Regions from separate parts of the Alloalcanivorax venustensis genome, predicted to be linked through region 3. Evidence: predicted binding sites of a transcription regulator. Region 3 holds the regulator's gene; each other region holds the start of a gene.

Region 1 (5,290 bases), 1.7 Mb from region 3:
TGTCGTCACTCATAAGGTCTCGCTTGCTGCCGGATAGGGTTCAGCGCCATTGCGCGGCGGCGTGCTCCGCCAGCGCGGCGATGGTCCGCGACGGGTTCAGCCCCAGGGAGCCGGGCACCGTGGCGCCGTCGACCACGAACAACTGAGGATAATTGAACACCTCACCGGCGTGGTTGACCACACCCTGTTTCACGGTATCGGCCATATTGCAGCCGCCCAGCGGGTGCGGCGTGATCAGGTTCTTGAACCAGCGCCAGGTGGCCGGCGTGTTGGCGCGCCCGCCGGTGACCTCGGTGAGCGCCAGATGGCGGTCCGCCAGCCCCTGCACCGCCTGCTCCGCCTTGCGGCAATCCCAGCTCAGACGCAGGCGGTCGCGCTTCCAGGGCGCGTACCAGCGGCGTCCCAGGTAGAAGCGGCCGCCCGGCTCGTCCCGGGCCTGCCCGAACCAGGGCATCATGTTCTCGAACGGGGTGTTGTCGCGGCGGTATTCCAGCAGCGCCGCCGCCAGCCGGGTGCGCGCCAGCTTGGGGTGTTTGCCGGCGTGGCGCAGCAGGTTGCCGAGCAGATCCGGAATGCCGCCGTCCTCGACGAAATAGCGCGCCCCGCCATCGCTGCCGTCCAGATAATCGATGGCGGAGGTAATGGTCGGTCCCCGGCTCGGCGCCAGATCGCGGTCGGGATAAAACGCCGGGGTGAAAAAGTCGCCGTTGCTGGTCCAGCCCCGCCCCAGCGCCCGGCTCAGCTTGGGCAGCGTCTTGTACTGATCGCGGCAGCGCAGCAGCAACTCGGTGGAGCCGACACTGCCGGCGGCGACGATCACCTTGTCGGCGCGGATCAGCCGCCAGGCGCGGGCGTCCAGGTCGTTGACGCCGACCTCGTAACCGCCGCCCTGCAGCGGCCGGATCCAGCGCACGTGGTGCAGCGGGCGGATCTCCGCGCCCTTCTGCTCGGCCCGCGCCAGATAGTTAAGGTCCAGGGTGTTCTTGGCCTGCACCGGGCAGCCCAGGTCGCAGTTGCCGCAGTGCACGCAGGTGCCCTGGGTGCGCCCCTGGGCGTTGGTCCAGGTCTTGCTGCGCGCATAGCTGTAGGCGTTGTCCAGGCCGTCGTGCCAGTCCGGATCGAAGCTGATCGCCTGGGGCACCACGCGAAAGCGGTGCCGCTGGCCGAGCTTGTCGGCGGCTTCGTGCATCAGGCGGGTACGCGGGGTCCATTGATGGTCCGGCAGGGTCTGCACATTGAGCATTTCGCCGCTGACCCGGAAATGCTCGCGCAGGGTGTCGAAGCGGATCGCCTCCGGCCAGCCGTGCTCGAACACTTCCGGCGGCGGCGCCACGCTGACATTGGCGTAGATCAGCGAGCCGCCGCCGACCCCCGCGCCCAGCGCCACGCTCATGTCGCCGAAATAGCGGAAATCCAGCCAGCCGTTCTGCTGCTCCGGCTGATCTTCGTCCCACAACCAGTCGCGCTGGCTGACGCTGGGGTAGTCCTCCGGCAGCCAGCGCCGTCCGCGTTCCAGCACCACCACCTTGTCCCCTTTTTCCGCCAGCCGGCAGGCCATCACGGCACCGCCGAAGCCGCTGCCGATAATCAGCGTGCTTACCCTTTCCATGGTTTATCCCCCGTGTGCCCGTGCGGGCACCAGTGCTTTTTTATGCACCATAATTCGGTCACCGCGCCTTGTCCACGCGGCGGCGGTCACCGAACCGTCACCCCCCTGTCACCGGCGCGTCCGCAACGCCGACCTAGCCTGCCGGTACCGATCAAGGGACAACGTTCACGGGAGAAAACCATGCACGCGGATCTGTTGATACTGGCCCTGGCCGTGGTGTTCGCCGTCGTCTACCGGGTGCTGTTCCGGGAGCTGCCCCGCGAACGCTGGCAATTCGTCGCTTCCCTGCCCCTGGCGAAAAACAGCGACGGCTCCTGGCGCGGCCTCAACCTCACCTTCTACGGCCTGTTCACCGGCCTCGCCGGCGGCCTGGGGGTGGCCACCTTCATCGTGCTCACCGGCGCCTCGCGGGTGCCGCTGGCCATCGCCCTGGGGCTCACCGCCGGGGTGCTCGCCATCTGCCTGCCGGCGGCCAAGATCATCGCCAGCGTGGTGGAGAAGAACCGCCACGGCTTCACCGTCGGCGGCGCCAGCTTCATCGGTATCCTGCTGGCGCCCCTGCTTCTATGGGGCGCGGACGCCATCGCCCGCGCCACCTGGCAGACCGCCCTGCCGATCATGCCGCTGCTCGCCGCCATGGCGATCGCCTATGTGCTCGGCGAAGGCGTCGGCCGCCTGGCCTGCATTAGCTTCGGCTGTTGCTACGGCAAGCCGGTGCACGTGGCGCCACGCTGGGCCAAGCGCTGCTTCGGCCGGCTGAACCACGTGTTCCTCGGCAAAACCAAAAAGATCGCCTTCGCCGGCGACATGGAAGCGGTCCGCGTGGTGCCGATCCAGGCCGTCACCTGCGTGCTGCACACCGCCCTGGCGCTGCTCTGCACCAGCCTGTTCTTCCACGGCCTCTACGCGGCCGCGTTCGCCCTGGCCCTGGTGGGCAGCCAGCTGTGGCGGGTCTACTCGGAATTCCTGCGCGCCGACTACCGCGGCGGCAGCCGCCGCTTCTCCGCCTACCAGACCATGGCGCTGCTGGCCGCCGGCTACGGCGTATTGATCAGCCTGCTGCTGCCGGCCACCACGGCGGCCGCGCCCTCCCTCGGCGCCGGCCTGGACGCGCTGTGGCGCCCGGGCGTGATCCTCAGCCTGCAGCTGATCACCCTCGGCATGTTCTTCTTCTCCGGCACCAGCACCATCACCACCGGCGAACTGCGCTTCGGCCTGGCCCCCGACTGGCGCGGCCAGGCCGGCTGCCACCCCGAACCCTCCAAAGACCCCGCCCCGGCCACCGAATCAAGCGTGTAGGAACGGACCTGTGGGAGCGGGCCCAGCCCGCGAAAGGGTGGCGCCAGCCACCCGGCGGGATTCCAGAGACCTTGTTTGTGCTGCCGTTAGAGGTCTCTCTGGGATCCTGCCGGGAGCTTCGCTCCCTTTCGCGGGCAAGCCCGCTCCCACAAACCTTGCTTCGTAGCGGCCGTGGCGGCTGGCGCCATTCAGGAGGTTCGGTCTCGGTGCTTGGGTCCAGGACTGTGTGAGGCAGGGAGCCGAACACAAGCCTCCAGGGATGGATTCACGGCGGGTCCTGGACCCAAGCACCGAGACCGAACCGGGCTACGGAGCCGCCAAGACAGCAGGGCGACTCAGTCCGGGGAAGGATCGCTATCAGCGTGCTGATCGACACCCAGATGCCGGGTGCCCCGCTGGCGGGCCAGCTCGATCTGCTTCTGACGCTCGGCGAAGCGGGCTTTCTGCTCCGCCGACGATTCGTGGTAACAACGCGGGCAGGACACCCCCTTCCGGTACAGCGGCGAGGCCTTGTCGTCCTCGCTGATCGGTCGCCGGCAGGCGTGACACTGATCATAGCCGCCCGGCCGCAGTGCCTGGTCCACGGTGACGCGCTCGTCGAACACGAAACATTCGCCCTGCCACAGCGACGCCTCCGGCGGCGTTTCCTCCAGGTACTTCAGAATGCCGCCCTTGAGGTGGTAGACCTCCTCGAAGCCCTGCTCGCGCAGGTAGGCGGTGGACTTCTCGCAGCGGATGCCGCCGGTGCAGAACATCGCCACCTTCTTGTGCCTGGCGGGGTCCAGGTGCTGCTTCACGTACTCCGGGAATTCGCGGAACGCCTTGGTGTTGGGATTGACCGCGCCCTGGAAGGTGCCCACTTCGTACTCGTAGTCGTTGCGGGTATCGATCACCAGGGTTTCCGGGTCGGCGATCACCCGGTTCCACTCCTCGGCTTCCAGGTAGGTGCCGCGGTTGGCGTTGGGGTCGAGGTCCTCCACGCCCATGGTGACGATCTCTTTCTTGAGTTTCACTTTGGTGCGCAGGAAGGGGTGCTCGGCGGCGAAGGACTCCTTGTATTCCATGTCCTGGAAACGGGGGTCCGCGCGCAGCCAGCCGACGATCGCGTCGACATCGTCGCGTGCGCCGGAGATGGTGCCGTTGATGCCTTCGTGGGCCAGCAACAGGGTGCCGCGCACGTCACGCTCAAGCATGGCCGCCAGCAGCGGCTCACGCAGGCTCTGGTAGTCGTCGAGGCGGGTAAAGCGGTACAAGGCCGCCACCACGATGGGCCCCTCGCCGTGGTGCGGGGCGGGACTCATCGCGCCTTCTCCTTGGCCTGGCCGTCGCCGCCCCGGCAGTCCGGGGAGTCGGCCACGTCACCGCCCTGGGCACGCCATTCCTCCGGCGTGAAAAGATGCAGGGCGAGCGCGTGCACCGGCCCTTTCATCTCCTCGGCCAGCGCCTGGTAGACGGCCTGGTGGCGCCGCACCGGCATCTGGCCCTGGAAGGCGTCGGACACCAGCACCAGCTTGAAGTGGGTTTCCGAGTTGGCCGGCACATTGTGCCGGTGGCTTTCGTTTTCCAGTTCCAGGTGCGCGACCGGCAGGGCGTCGCGCACTTTGCTTTCAATGGCCTCGGCCACGGACATCGGGGTACTCCTGAGGGGTGACAGGGCCGCTATTTTACGCGCCCTGGCCCGGTTTTGCAGTCCCCGGCACGGGAATGATGTCGGCCCACAGGGCTTCGCCGTCCGCGTCCAGCAAGGCGGCTTCCGCGTCGCCGGGACCGAACTGGCGCACCCGGCGGGTGTCCTTCCAGGCCGGGCCCTGCACCGCCCGACCGTGGGCGAAATCCCCCCAGACTTTCTGCACCTCGGCCGCCAGAGCGCGGGCCGGCTCGCCGCCGCCGGTGAAGAACATGCCCGCCGGGGTGTCGGTGACGCCGAACACGAACGGCACGTCGATCACGTGGCAGGCGCCCATGGGCACGCCGAACTGCTGGCTGGTCCAGGTGAACTGGAAGCCGCGGGTGTCGTCCCGGTGGGCGGCCTGGGCATCGAGCAGCCGCAGGGTGGGCACGCGGAACAGGCGGTCGGTCTCCATGGCCGAGAACCAGTCCATGTTGCTGCGCTGCGGGTCCGGCGTGACGGTGCGCTGGTAGTAGCTGAGCGCCTGCTGGCCGTGCTGCGGCAGCGCGCGCTGGAAGCGGCGCAGGATTTCCGCCTCGTCGAAGCGGCGCAATTCCTCCACCGAGGGGAAGCCCGCCATCGGCCCGGCGTACTGGAAGAAGTGGTATTCGTCGCGGCAGACGCTGGCCATCAGGGCGATATCGCGGGCCTCGCCGTCGGCAATGGCGTCCACCGGCAGGCGTGGCAGCAGGTCGCCGTCCACCATCGGCTGG
Region 2 (5,290 bases), 490 kb from region 3:
GTCGTCGGGCCAGCAAAGTGTAACCCGTATAGCCGTCGACCGCAGAGCAGGGCCGTGCCGTGTAGAGAAGCGCAAGGCTAACGCCTGGATATCGGCCGGGGCGTGAAGGCGTCTTTACACGCAACCTGACCCTGGCGGACGGCGCGCGCACCGCCAACGAAAAACGCCCGGCGTGCGTGGCACGTCGGGCGTTCGGAGGCGGACCGGCGAGGAGCGTCAGTCGCGCAGCGCTTCCACTTCGTAGACCGCGGTGGTGCCGCTCACTTCGTAGCCCACCACCAGCAGCGCTTTGTCGTTGGGGGAGTCGGAGGCGGGGATGAACACCAGGCCTTCCGGGCCCAGGTCGCCGGCGCTGGCCAGCACCGATTCGGTGTCCTCGGTGACCCAGTCCTCGCGAGTGTTCAGGTAGTCCTGCATCACCGGCGCGGTCGGGTCGGTGATGTCATAGACCAGAATGCCGCCCATGCGCTCCAGGCCCAGGAACAGGAAGGTCTTGCCGCCCAGGGTGCCGATGGTCAGGCCTTCCGGCTCCGGGCCCTTGGCGTCGCTGCGGCTGTCGAAGTCGCTGCCTTCGTCGTGGCCGCTGTTGAAGTACTCGGCGCAAGGAATGTTGCGCTGCGCGCCGGCCATGCAGTCATCGCTGGCGATGAACTGTTCGATGTCGTCGCCGGAATCCCACACCAGGGCACCCTCGGCATCCCAGATTGAGAACGAGCGGCCGCCGTAGGCGTACAGGGTGTCGTACATGATGCGATCACCGGCCGGGTCTTCCACGCCGGCGGCGGTGAACATCACCGGGTCGCCGTTGCTGTCGGTGCGGTAGCCTTCCGTCCAGGTGATGTTCAGACGGCCCAGCACGTCGTCCTCGCGGCAGTCGCCCGGATCGCCGTCCACCGCACCGCAGTAGCCGAAGGTGGTGGGGTTGAGCAGGCCGCCGGCGCCCAGGGCGCGCAGCTGGGGCGGCAGGTCATCACCGCAGCGGCGGTCGAAGCCGTCCGCGTGCACCAGGTGCTTGACGCGGAATTCTTCCACGAAGCCGAGGCTCGGGTCGCCGGCGCAGCCGGCGCCTTCGGTGCCGAAGTACTCGGCGGTGTCTTCACCCCAGGCGCGCGCGTCGCCCTCGTTGGCGGTAACCAGATAGGTGTCGCCGCTGGCGCTGTAGGCGTGAATGGCGTCCGGCATGTAAAGACCGACCACACCGTCGAAGGTGCGGATGTTGATTACGCCATCATCGTCACTGGCGTCGATGGCGTTGCCGTCCTGGCTGATGTCTTTCTCACCCAGCGGCAGGATGTCGGTCACGGTGGCGCTGGCGATGTCCACTTTGGCCAGGGCGTTGTTCTCCTGCAGCACCACCCAGGCGGTGGCGCCGTCGGCGTCCAGCGCGATGTACTCGGGCTCCAGATCCTGGGCGGTGTTGGCGCCGGGGCCGAAGATCCGCACACCCTGGTCGCGCAGTTCGTCTTCCTGGCCGTTGAAGGCGGTGAAATCCGCGGTGGCGGCCACCGGGTTCTGCGGGTCGCTGATGTCCACCACGCTCACCGAGCCTTCCGGATCCACGCTGTAGTCGTCGCTGGGCTCGCCTTCGTTGGCGGTGAGCACGTACTGACCGTCGGCGGTGAACGCCACCATGTCCGGCAGCGCGCCGACCTCGACAAAGCTGATCAACTCCAAGGTTTCGGCGTCGTACAGGGCCAGGAAGCCGGCGTCGGTCTTGACCGGCGCCTGCACCGCGACCGCAACCAGACCATCACGTACCGCCACGCTGTTTACTTCGGTGTTGGCGGCGATGTCCGAGGTGGTCAGGGTATCCACCAGCGCCGGGTTGGCCGGGTCGTTCATGCCCAGCACGTCGAGCGCGCCTTTCTGGGCGTTGACCACGAACAGACGCTGAGTGCCGGCGTCGTAGGCGGGGATTTCCGCCGCGCTCTCATCGAATTGGCCGGTGCTGTAGCGGCCCATGAAGTTCAGTTTTACGCCGGTGACGGCGGGCGGTTCGGAGGAGGGCAGGTTGTCGTTGCTGTCGTCACCGCCGCAACCGGCGAGCAGGGCGGCGGCAAGGGCGCCGGCCCCCAAAGCAAGCCAGAGTTTCATGGAGTTACCTCGTCATTATTCGTTTATCGGTACCCTGGCAGTGGGCCGAAAACGTATGACAAGGCAATGACGAACTTTTGAAGGTTCCTTGAGGTTGGGTGGTTTGTGGGAGCTTGCCTTGCAAGCGAAAGGCCGGCTTTGCCGGCCGGCGGGATGCCAGAGACCTTGGTGGTGCTGCCGTTAGAGATGCCTTGCCCTAGGCTCCGTAAGCGGCGGCGATGGTGTCGGCGACCGCCTTGTAATGGTCCAGCAGTTTGTTCAGGCCGCTGTGCTGCGTGAGCAGGGAGCCGAAATACCAAAGCGGGGTGATCAGCATCACCACCTGGCGCACCGGCGTGTCCGGACGCAGCTCGCCGGCGCCGATCGCCAGCGTCACCGCATGGGCCACGTAGTCCTCGAAGTGGCGGGACATTTCGGAAATACCCGCCTGAATGCGCGGCGACAGCAGATGCTTTTCGAACCGGGCCCGCGCCGACAGGCTCCAGGGGTTGCGGCCCTTGGCGTCTTTGTTGAACTCATAGAAGCGGCGTTGGCAGTCCTCGGCGGTGAGCCCGATGCGCTGATCCAGGGTCAGGCCGGGCTTGGCCCACACTTCCTGGAACTGCTCTTCCAGGCTGTCGAAGATCTCCTGAAACACCGCCTCGATCAGCGCGTTCTTGTTGCCGAAGTGGTAATGCAGATTGGCCCGCGTGGTGTTCACCACCTCGGCGATGTCGCCGTAGCTGACGTCGGCCAGGCCGCGCTGAATAAACAAATCGCGGGCCGCCTGTTTGATCCGCGTCTTCATCGGCGGCTGGCCCAGTTGCGATTTTTTGTTCGGTCTGGCCAAGCGCCGGCTCCTCTCCTGTGCGTGTGGCAATTAATCTGGAAGTAAATAAAACCACTGTCAATGCTAATTGACGTGTAAGTCAGTATCTGGCTATGTTGCCCCTGACCCGGACGGCGCCTCGGCGTGTCGTACCCGCCCCAGAACAAGACGGACCCCGCTTCATGACCATTAAAAAGCTGCTGATTGCCAACCGCGGCGAAGTCGCCGTACGCATCGCCCGCGCCGCCGCGGACCTGGACATCGCCACCGTGGCGATCTACCCCGCCGACGACGAACGGGCCCTGCACACCCGGGTGGCGGACCGGGCGGTGGCGTTGTCCGGGCAGGGCGTGGCCGCCTATCTGGACGGCGGGCAGCTGGTAAAGGTGGCGCTGGAGCAGGGCTGCGACGCGGTGCATCCGGGTTACGGCTTTCTCAGCGAGAGCCGCGATTTCGCCGCCGCCTGCGTGGACGCCGGCCTGATCTTCGTCGGCCCGGACGCGGACACCCTGGCCCTGCTCGGCGACAAGGCCCGCGCCCGGGTGCTGGCGGAGGAGTGCCAGGTGCCGGTGGTCCCCGGCACCGGCGCCGACACCACCCTGGAGCAGGCCCGGGCGTTCCGCGACGGTCTCGGTGACGGCGCCACCGTGATCGTCAAGGCGATCGCCGGCGGCGGCGGGCGCGGCATGCGCATCGTGCGCCCCGGCGACGATCTGGCCGAGGCGTTCAAGCGCTGCCAGGCGGAAGCCGGCGCCGCCTTCGGCAACGACGCCGTCTATGTGGAACGCTTTATCGAGCGGGCCCGGCACATCGAAGTGCAGGTGCTGGGCGATGGCGGCGAAACGCCGGTCCACCTGTGGGAGCGCGAGTGCAGCCTGCAGCGGCGTAACCAGAAACTGGTGGAGGTGGCGCCCAGCCCGACGCTCTCCGAGGATACCCGCCAACAGCTGCTCGACGCGGCGTTGCGGTTGGCGGCGAAAGTCGGCTACCGCAGCCTGGGCACCTTCGAGTTTCTGGTGGACGCGGACGAAAGCAGCTTCGCCTTTATCGAAGCCAACCCCCGGTTGCAGGTGGAGCACACCGTCACCGAAGAGATCACCGGCGTGGACCTGGTGCAGGCGCAACTGAGAGTGGCCGGCGGCGCCTCCCTGGCGGACCTGGGCCTGACCCGCCCGCCGCAGCCGCTGGGCTTCGCCATGCAGCTGCGCGTCAATATGGAGACCATGGAAGCCAGCGGCGAGGCACGGCCCGCCGGCGGCACCCTGGCCACCTTCGAGCCGCCCACCGGGCCGGGCCTGCGCGTGGACACCTTCGGCTACCGGGGCTACCGCACCAGCCCCCACTACGACTCCCTGCTCGCCAAGCTGATCGTGCATGGCCGCGGTGACTACGCCACCACCGTGCGGCGCGGCTACCGGGCGCTGTGCCAGTTCCGCATCGAGGGCGTGGATACCAACATCGGCTTTCTGCAGAACCTGCTGCGCCGCGACGAGGTGACGGCGAACGACGTCTATACCCGCTTCGTCGACGATCACATGGCCGAGCTGGTGGGCGAGGGCGAACACCCGTCGCTGCATTTCGGCGCCGCCGAGGAGGCCGGCGCCGCCACCACCCAGGCGGCCGTTCAGGGGCCGGCGGGCACCGAAGCGGTGACCACGCCGATGCAGGGCGTGGTGGTGGAGCTGATGGTCGATGAGGGCGACAGCGTCCGCGAAGGCCAGCCGGTGGCGTTCGTGGAAGCGATGAAAATGCAGCACCAGGTGGTAGCCGGCGTCAGCGGCACGGTGCGCCGGGTGGCGTTCGCGGTGGGCGACGCGGTCGGCAGCGGCGACCCGCTGTACTTTATCGAGCCCGGCGAGGTGGCCGGCGACGCCGACCAGGAAGCGGAAGAGATCGACCTGGACTACATCCGCCCGGATCTCGCCAAACTGCAGCGCCGTGACGCCCTGCTGCGCGACGAGCAGCGCCCGGACGCGGTGGCCAAGCGCCGCAAGACCGGCCAGCGCACCGCCCGGGAGAACGTGGCGGCGATCTGCGACGCCGACAGCTTTATCGAATACGGCGGCTTCACCATCGCCGCCCAGCGCGCCCGCCGCTCACTGGACGATCTGATCCAGAACACCCCCGCCGACGGCCTGATCACCGGCATCGGCTCGGTGAATGGCGACCTGTTCGGCGAGGACAGGAGCCACTGCGCGGTGCTCGCCTACGACTACACCGTCCTGGCCGGCACCCAGGGCACCATGAACCACAAGAAGACCGACCGCATTCTGGAGATCGCCGAGCAGCAGAAACTGCCGGTGATCTTCTTCGCCGAAGGCGGCGGCGGCCGCCCCGGCGACACCGACAACGCCACCAAGGTGGCCGGCCTGGACGGTCCCAGCTTCC
Region 3 (5,290 bases):
GTTGGCGGCGATCATACCCGCTGTGGTGCCGAGAAGCACCGGCCAGAACTCCTGAAAGCGCACTGCCAGGGCCACGGTGGCCACCTGGGTCTTGTCGCCGATCTCGGCGATGAAGAACAGGATCAGGCTGGTGAGGAAGGGGCCGAAGCGGACACTCTCGTCCACGCCCTCGTCCTTATCCGGGATCAGCATCCACAGCCCCAGGGCGATAAAACTGCCGCCCAGAATCCAGGTCAGCCAGTCCGCCGGAATGGCGTCGGCCAGCCAGTCGCCGAACCAGACACTGAGGCCATGGTTGACCAGCGTGGCGACCACCACGCCGGCGAGGATCGGCCAGGGCTTGCGGAACCGGCACACCAGCGCCAGCGACAGTAACTGGGTTTTATCGCCGATTTCGCCCAGGGCGACCAGCAGGGTGGAAGAGAGAAAAGCGTCCAACGGAAAACCTTACAGGGGCGGGACCGAACGATTACCAGAGACACTGCCCACCGATCCCGCCCCCGCGGAATGCAGACAATGTCTCAGGTCTCGTCGATCCATCCGCCGATGCGGCGGAGGACACGGCCACCATGCGCATTGAGGCGCAAATATGTTGACGACCGTCCAGGGTGGGAACCCGGGTGACTACTCCCCCAAGACGGCGGAAACCTTAGCCGCGGCAGGGATTTAAATCAAGCGCCGAACAGCCAGCCGCTGATCAGCCGGCCCGGCGCCAGGGTACCCAGCCCGGCGCCCACCAGCCCCAGATAGGCACCCACCAGGAAATTACGGTGCGTATCCAGGCGCCGGCGGCGCACCGCCAGCATCGAGATCACCAGGCACACCAGGGTCCACACGGACAGCAGATGTATCACGCTGAACGGCCCCAGCAGCGCCAGGCCGCCGCTCAGCCAGAACGACGACACCGCCGTGACCACCATGGCCAGCACCCACGACCAGCCGAGCCAGCGGTGCCGCCGCGACCCCTTCGCGGACAGCAACTGCACGGCACCGAAGACCAGCGCCCAGAGCGCCGCGACGAGATGAATCCAGACCGCCACCATCACTTTTCTCCCCCGGCGGGCTGGGCCCGTACCGGCTTAATGTGTATGCTGTGAACATAAGATAGAAAAGGATGTGTACAGTGTCAACATCAAACAAGGATCCCTCTCCGGACCGCTACCACCACGGCGACCTGCGCCGGGCCCTGGTGGACGAGGCCCTGGTGCTGCTGGCGGAAAGCGGCGACGGCGGCTTCAGCCTGCGCGAGCTGGCCCGCCGGGTGGGCGTCACCGCCAACGCCAGCTACCGCCATTTCGCCAACAAGGACGCGCTGCTGCAGGCGCTGGCGTCGGAGGGGTTCCGGCGCCTCAGCGCCGCCCAGCGCGAGGCCGAAGCGCGGGCGGAGGGCGACGAAAAACTGCTGGCCGGGGGGCGCAGCTATATTCGCTTCGCCCACGCCAACCCGGCGCTGTTCCGCTTGATGTTCAGCGTGATTCCGCCGCACCGCCGCGAAGACGAGCTGCGCGAGGCCTCGCGGGCGGCGTTCGAGACCCTGCGCCAGGCGGTGTCGCGTGGCTGGCCCGGCGGCGAGCCGGACCCGGACAGCGTGACCCGGGCGGCGCTGCGCGCCTGGGCGCTGGTGCACGGGTTGGGGCAGTTGCTGCTGGACGGTCAGCTGGACTGGCTGGAGGAGGATCCGCTGGGGCTGGCGGAGGCGGTGCTGGCGGACACCGTCTAGCGCTATACTGCCGGCCCGCGCCAGGCCCACGTCAGGAGAGCCCATGAGCGACGACCGCTTTCTCGATATCGAAACCAAACTGGCCTACCAGGAAGACCTGGTGGCCAGCCTTAATCAGATCGTCAGTGACCAGCAGCGCAAGCTCGACGAGCTGGAAGCCGCCTACCGCAAACTGGTGGACCGGGTGGTGGAGCAGAGCGAGGAGCTCGCCGCCCTGCGCATCGAGGACGCCCCGCCGCCGCACTATTAAAACGCCGGCGGACGGTCAGCCGCTGGCCAGGGCGGTGGGCTTGCTGACCAGCCGGCTGGCGGGGAAATGGCAGGTGAAGTTGCTGCCGCTGCCGAGCTCGCTTTTGATCTCCAGCTTGCCGTTATGGCGGATCATCACATGCTTGACGATGGCCAGCCCCAGGCCGGTGCCGCCGGTCTGGGTGACGCGGCTGTTGTCCGGCCGGTAAAAACGCTCGGTGAGGCGGGGGATGTGCGCCGGGTCGATGCCGATGCCGTTGTCGCGCACCGAAAGGTGGGCGCCGTCGGCGTCCTGCCACCAGTGAATGCGGATCACGCCGTGGGCGGGGGTGTATTTCACCGCGTTGACGATCAGGTTGCCGAAGGCGCTTTCCAGTTCCGCCGGGTTGGCGATCAGGCGGGCGCTTTCCGGCACGTCCAGCTCGATGGTCTGCTGCTTCTCCGGCGCCAGCGCCAGGGCGCTTTCGCGCATGCGCTGCAGCATGCCGTGCACCGCCACCGCCTGTTGCAGGTTGTCCGCCTCGGTGTTCTCAAGGCGCGACAGCAGCAACAGGTCCTGCACCAGCGCCTCCATGCGCTGGCTCTGGGCGTCCATTTGCGTCAGCGCCCGGCGCAGCCGGGTCTGCTCCTCGGGCACCGTGTCGAGCAGCGTTTCCAGGTAGCCCTTGAGCACCGTGAGCGGCGTTTTCAGCTCATGGCTGACGTTGGCCACGAAGTCCTTGCGCATCTGTTCCAGGTGGTGAATGCGGGTCACGTCCCGGGCCAGAATCAGCTGATCGCCGACGCCGAACTCGGTGATGCGCAATTGCAGGATGCGGTTGTCGTCCACCGGCGAGGGTATCTCCAGCGGTTCGCGGAAATCGCCCTGGGTCAGGTAGTCGGTGAAACGCGGGTGGCGGATCAGGTTGGTGAGCGGCTGGCCCAGGTCCTTGTCGGCGCGGAAGCCGAGATGCCGGCCGGCGGCGTGGTTCCAGTATTCCAGGTAGCCGTGCTGGTCGATCAGCACCACCACGTCCTCCAGGGCGTTCACCGACTGCTGGGCGCGCACGATGATGCTCTGCAGGTTGTCCTGGGCGCGCCGTTCCTTCTGGAAAAGGTGCTCCAGGCGGGTGTAGAACTCACCCCAGAGGCCGACGCTGTCCGGCGGTTCGGTGTGCTCCTCGCGCACCAGCCAGGCGTACAGGGCGAACAGCTGCCGGGTGCTCCAGATGATATACAGCGACAGGCCCGCCACCAGCGGCCAGATGCTGCGCAGGGCCAGACAAACCGCCACGGACACCGCCACCAGGATGACGATGCGGTTCACTTCCTTGCCGAGACTGGCTTTCATGCCCGCCGGATCTTTCATTCACCGCCCTTCCGGCTCCGTTGGTCCGCGTCGCGGACCCGATCATTATGACGCCTGACTGGACTTCACCGAGAACCGGTAACCGGTCCCGCGCACCGTCTGGATGAAACCATCGAACCCGTGCGGCGACAACGCCTTGCGCAGGCGCCGGATGTGCACGTCGATGGTACGGTCTTCCACGTAGACGTTGGCGCCCCACACCTGGTCCAGCAACTGGGTGCGCGAGTAGGCCCGCTCCTGGTGGCTCATAAAGAACTCCAGCAGGCGGTATTCCGTGGGGCCCATGTCCACCGGGTCGCCGTTGGCGCTGATCCGGTGGCTCACCGGGTCCAGGCACAGGCCTTCCACGTCGATGGCTTTCTCCGCCGCCACCACCGAGGTGCGGCGCAGCACCGCCTTGATGCGCGAGATCAGCTCGCGGGTGGAAAACGGCTTGGTGATGTAGTCGTCGGCGCCCACGTCCAGGCCCTGGATCTTGTTGTCCTCTTCGCTCTTCGCCGTAAGCATGATGATCGGCACTTCGGCGGTGGCGTCCTCGCGCTTGAGGCGCCGGGCCAGCTCGATACCGCTCACCGACGGCAACATCCAGTCCAGCAGCACCAGGTCCGGTCGCTCGTCGACAATGTACTCGTGGGCGCGCTGGGCGTTGTCCGCCTCCAGCACGTCGAAATCCGCCAGCTCCAGCGCCACCGCCACCATTTCGCGGATCGCGGGTTCGTCGTCAACAATCAGAATTCGATTACGGGACATGGCTTATTCTCAGGGGTTGCCCATTTAAGTGCCCCTATTACATTGCCTTTTTATGACATGATGATGACAACTTTGCACGCTTCTCGCGGCGGCGGCGACCCCGCCGCCCGCGATCACGGGCCGGGCGCGGCCAGCAGGTATTGAAAATAAAGTCCCGCGAACACGCTGGCCCCGGCCCAGTGGTTGCTTAGAAAAGCGTGGAAGCAGGGCCAGGGCTCGCGGTAGCGGATGCGCCACTGCTGATGGGCGAAGCCCGCCGCCATGCCGGCCAGGCCCAGATACCAGGGCCAGGTGAAGCCCAGCCGCTGGCCGAGCACCCACAGCGCCACCAGGGTCAGCACCTGCAGCGCGCCGACCATCACCTTGTCCAGATCACCGAACAGGATGGCGGTGCTTTTAATGCCCACCTTGAGGTCGTCTTCCCGGTCGCACATGGCGTATTCGGTGTCGTAGGCCACCGTCCACAGCAGGTTGGTGGTGAACAGCAGCCAGGCGATTTCCGGCACGCTCTCGGTCTCGGCGGCGAACGCCATCGGAATCGCCCAGCTGAAGGCGGCGCCCAGGAACAGCTGCGGCAGATAGGTAAATCGCTTGGTGAAGGGGTACAGCACCGCCAGCCCCAGGCCGCCGAACGACAGCACCAGGGTGAAACGGTTGAGGCACAGCACCAGGCCCAGCGCGATCAGCCCCAGGGCGGCGAACAGCATCAGCGCCTGGCGGGCGGACAGGGCGCCGGTGGCCAGCGGCCGGCCCCGGGTGCGCGTGACATGACCGTCGAAGTCGCGGTCGGCGAAATCGTTGATCACGCAGCCGGCGGCGCGCATCACGAACACCCCCAGCACGAAAATGACGATGTGTTTGAGGCTGGGCGTGCCGCCGCCGGCGATCCACAGCGCCCACAGGGTGGGCCACATCAGCAGCATGCTGCCGATCGGCCGGTCCAGGCGCATCAGCTGGATCCAGGGCCAGAGAGCGGGGTAGCGGTGTTCCACGAAAGCCAGCATAGGCGTCCTCAGCGATCCATGTCCTCGACCCGCCGCCATAGCGCGGGCAGGAAGTGCTCGGCCACCAGCAAGGGCCGGCCGCGCTTGATGAACCGGGATTGTCGCCCCCAGCAGGGCGTCTGGCCAGAGGGGGCGGCGCCGTGGCGCACCCAGACCCGGTCACGGCGCGCCATGGGCCGCCGGTACAGCTCGCTGCCCAGCGAGCGGCTGCCCATGTGC

What was found. Region 3 encodes PhoB, which activates phosphate uptake and scavenging genes when phosphate is short. Its sites were predicted from a motif close to TGTCATANNNNTGTCANA; they were not measured.
Region 1: a site for PhoB is predicted at 1,705-1,722, ahead of ACMG4O_RS11650 (prolipoprotein diacylglyceryl transferase family protein). Genes of this name have one in related genera too.
Region 2: a site for PhoB is predicted at 2,149-2,166, ahead of ACMG4O_RS01140 (choice-of-anchor I family protein). Genes of this name have one in related genera too.

The regions. Positions count from the first base shown of each region.
Region 1 covers NZ_CP179934.1:2,481,870-2,487,159, forward strand. Annotated here, with positions in the region: gene ACMG4O_RS11640 (hypothetical protein) at 1-13, opposite strand, end outside; gene ACMG4O_RS11645 (GMC family oxidoreductase N-terminal domain-containing protein) at 41-1,609, opposite strand; gene ACMG4O_RS11650 (prolipoprotein diacylglyceryl transferase family protein) at 1,790-2,908, shown strand; gene ACMG4O_RS11655 (rhodanese-related sulfurtransferase) at 3,244-4,209, opposite strand; gene ACMG4O_RS11660 (BolA family protein) at 4,206-4,538, opposite strand; gene ACMG4O_RS11665 (carboxylesterase/lipase family protein) at 4,573-5,290, opposite strand, start outside.
Region 2 covers NZ_CP179934.1:232,929-238,218, reverse strand. Annotated here, with positions in the region: gene ACMG4O_RS01140 (choice-of-anchor I family protein) at 217-2,094, opposite strand; gene ACMG4O_RS01135 (TetR/AcrR family transcriptional regulator) at 2,291-2,923, opposite strand; gene ACMG4O_RS01130 (DUF2118 domain-containing protein) at 3,085-5,290, shown strand, end outside.
Region 3 covers NZ_CP179934.1:725,029-730,318, forward strand. Annotated here, with positions in the region: gene ACMG4O_RS03445 (TMEM165/GDT1 family protein) at 1-438, opposite strand, end outside; gene ACMG4O_RS03450 (DUF2306 domain-containing protein) at 672-1,043, opposite strand; gene ACMG4O_RS03455 (TetR/AcrR family transcriptional regulator) at 1,124-1,720, shown strand; gene ACMG4O_RS03460 (SlyX family protein) at 1,764-1,970, shown strand; gene phoR (phosphate regulon sensor histidine kinase PhoR) at 1,986-3,317, opposite strand; gene phoB (phosphate regulon transcriptional regulator PhoB) at 3,363-4,067, opposite strand; gene ubiA (4-hydroxybenzoate octaprenyltransferase) at 4,181-5,071, opposite strand; gene ACMG4O_RS03480 (chorismate--pyruvate lyase family protein) at 5,080-5,290, opposite strand, start outside.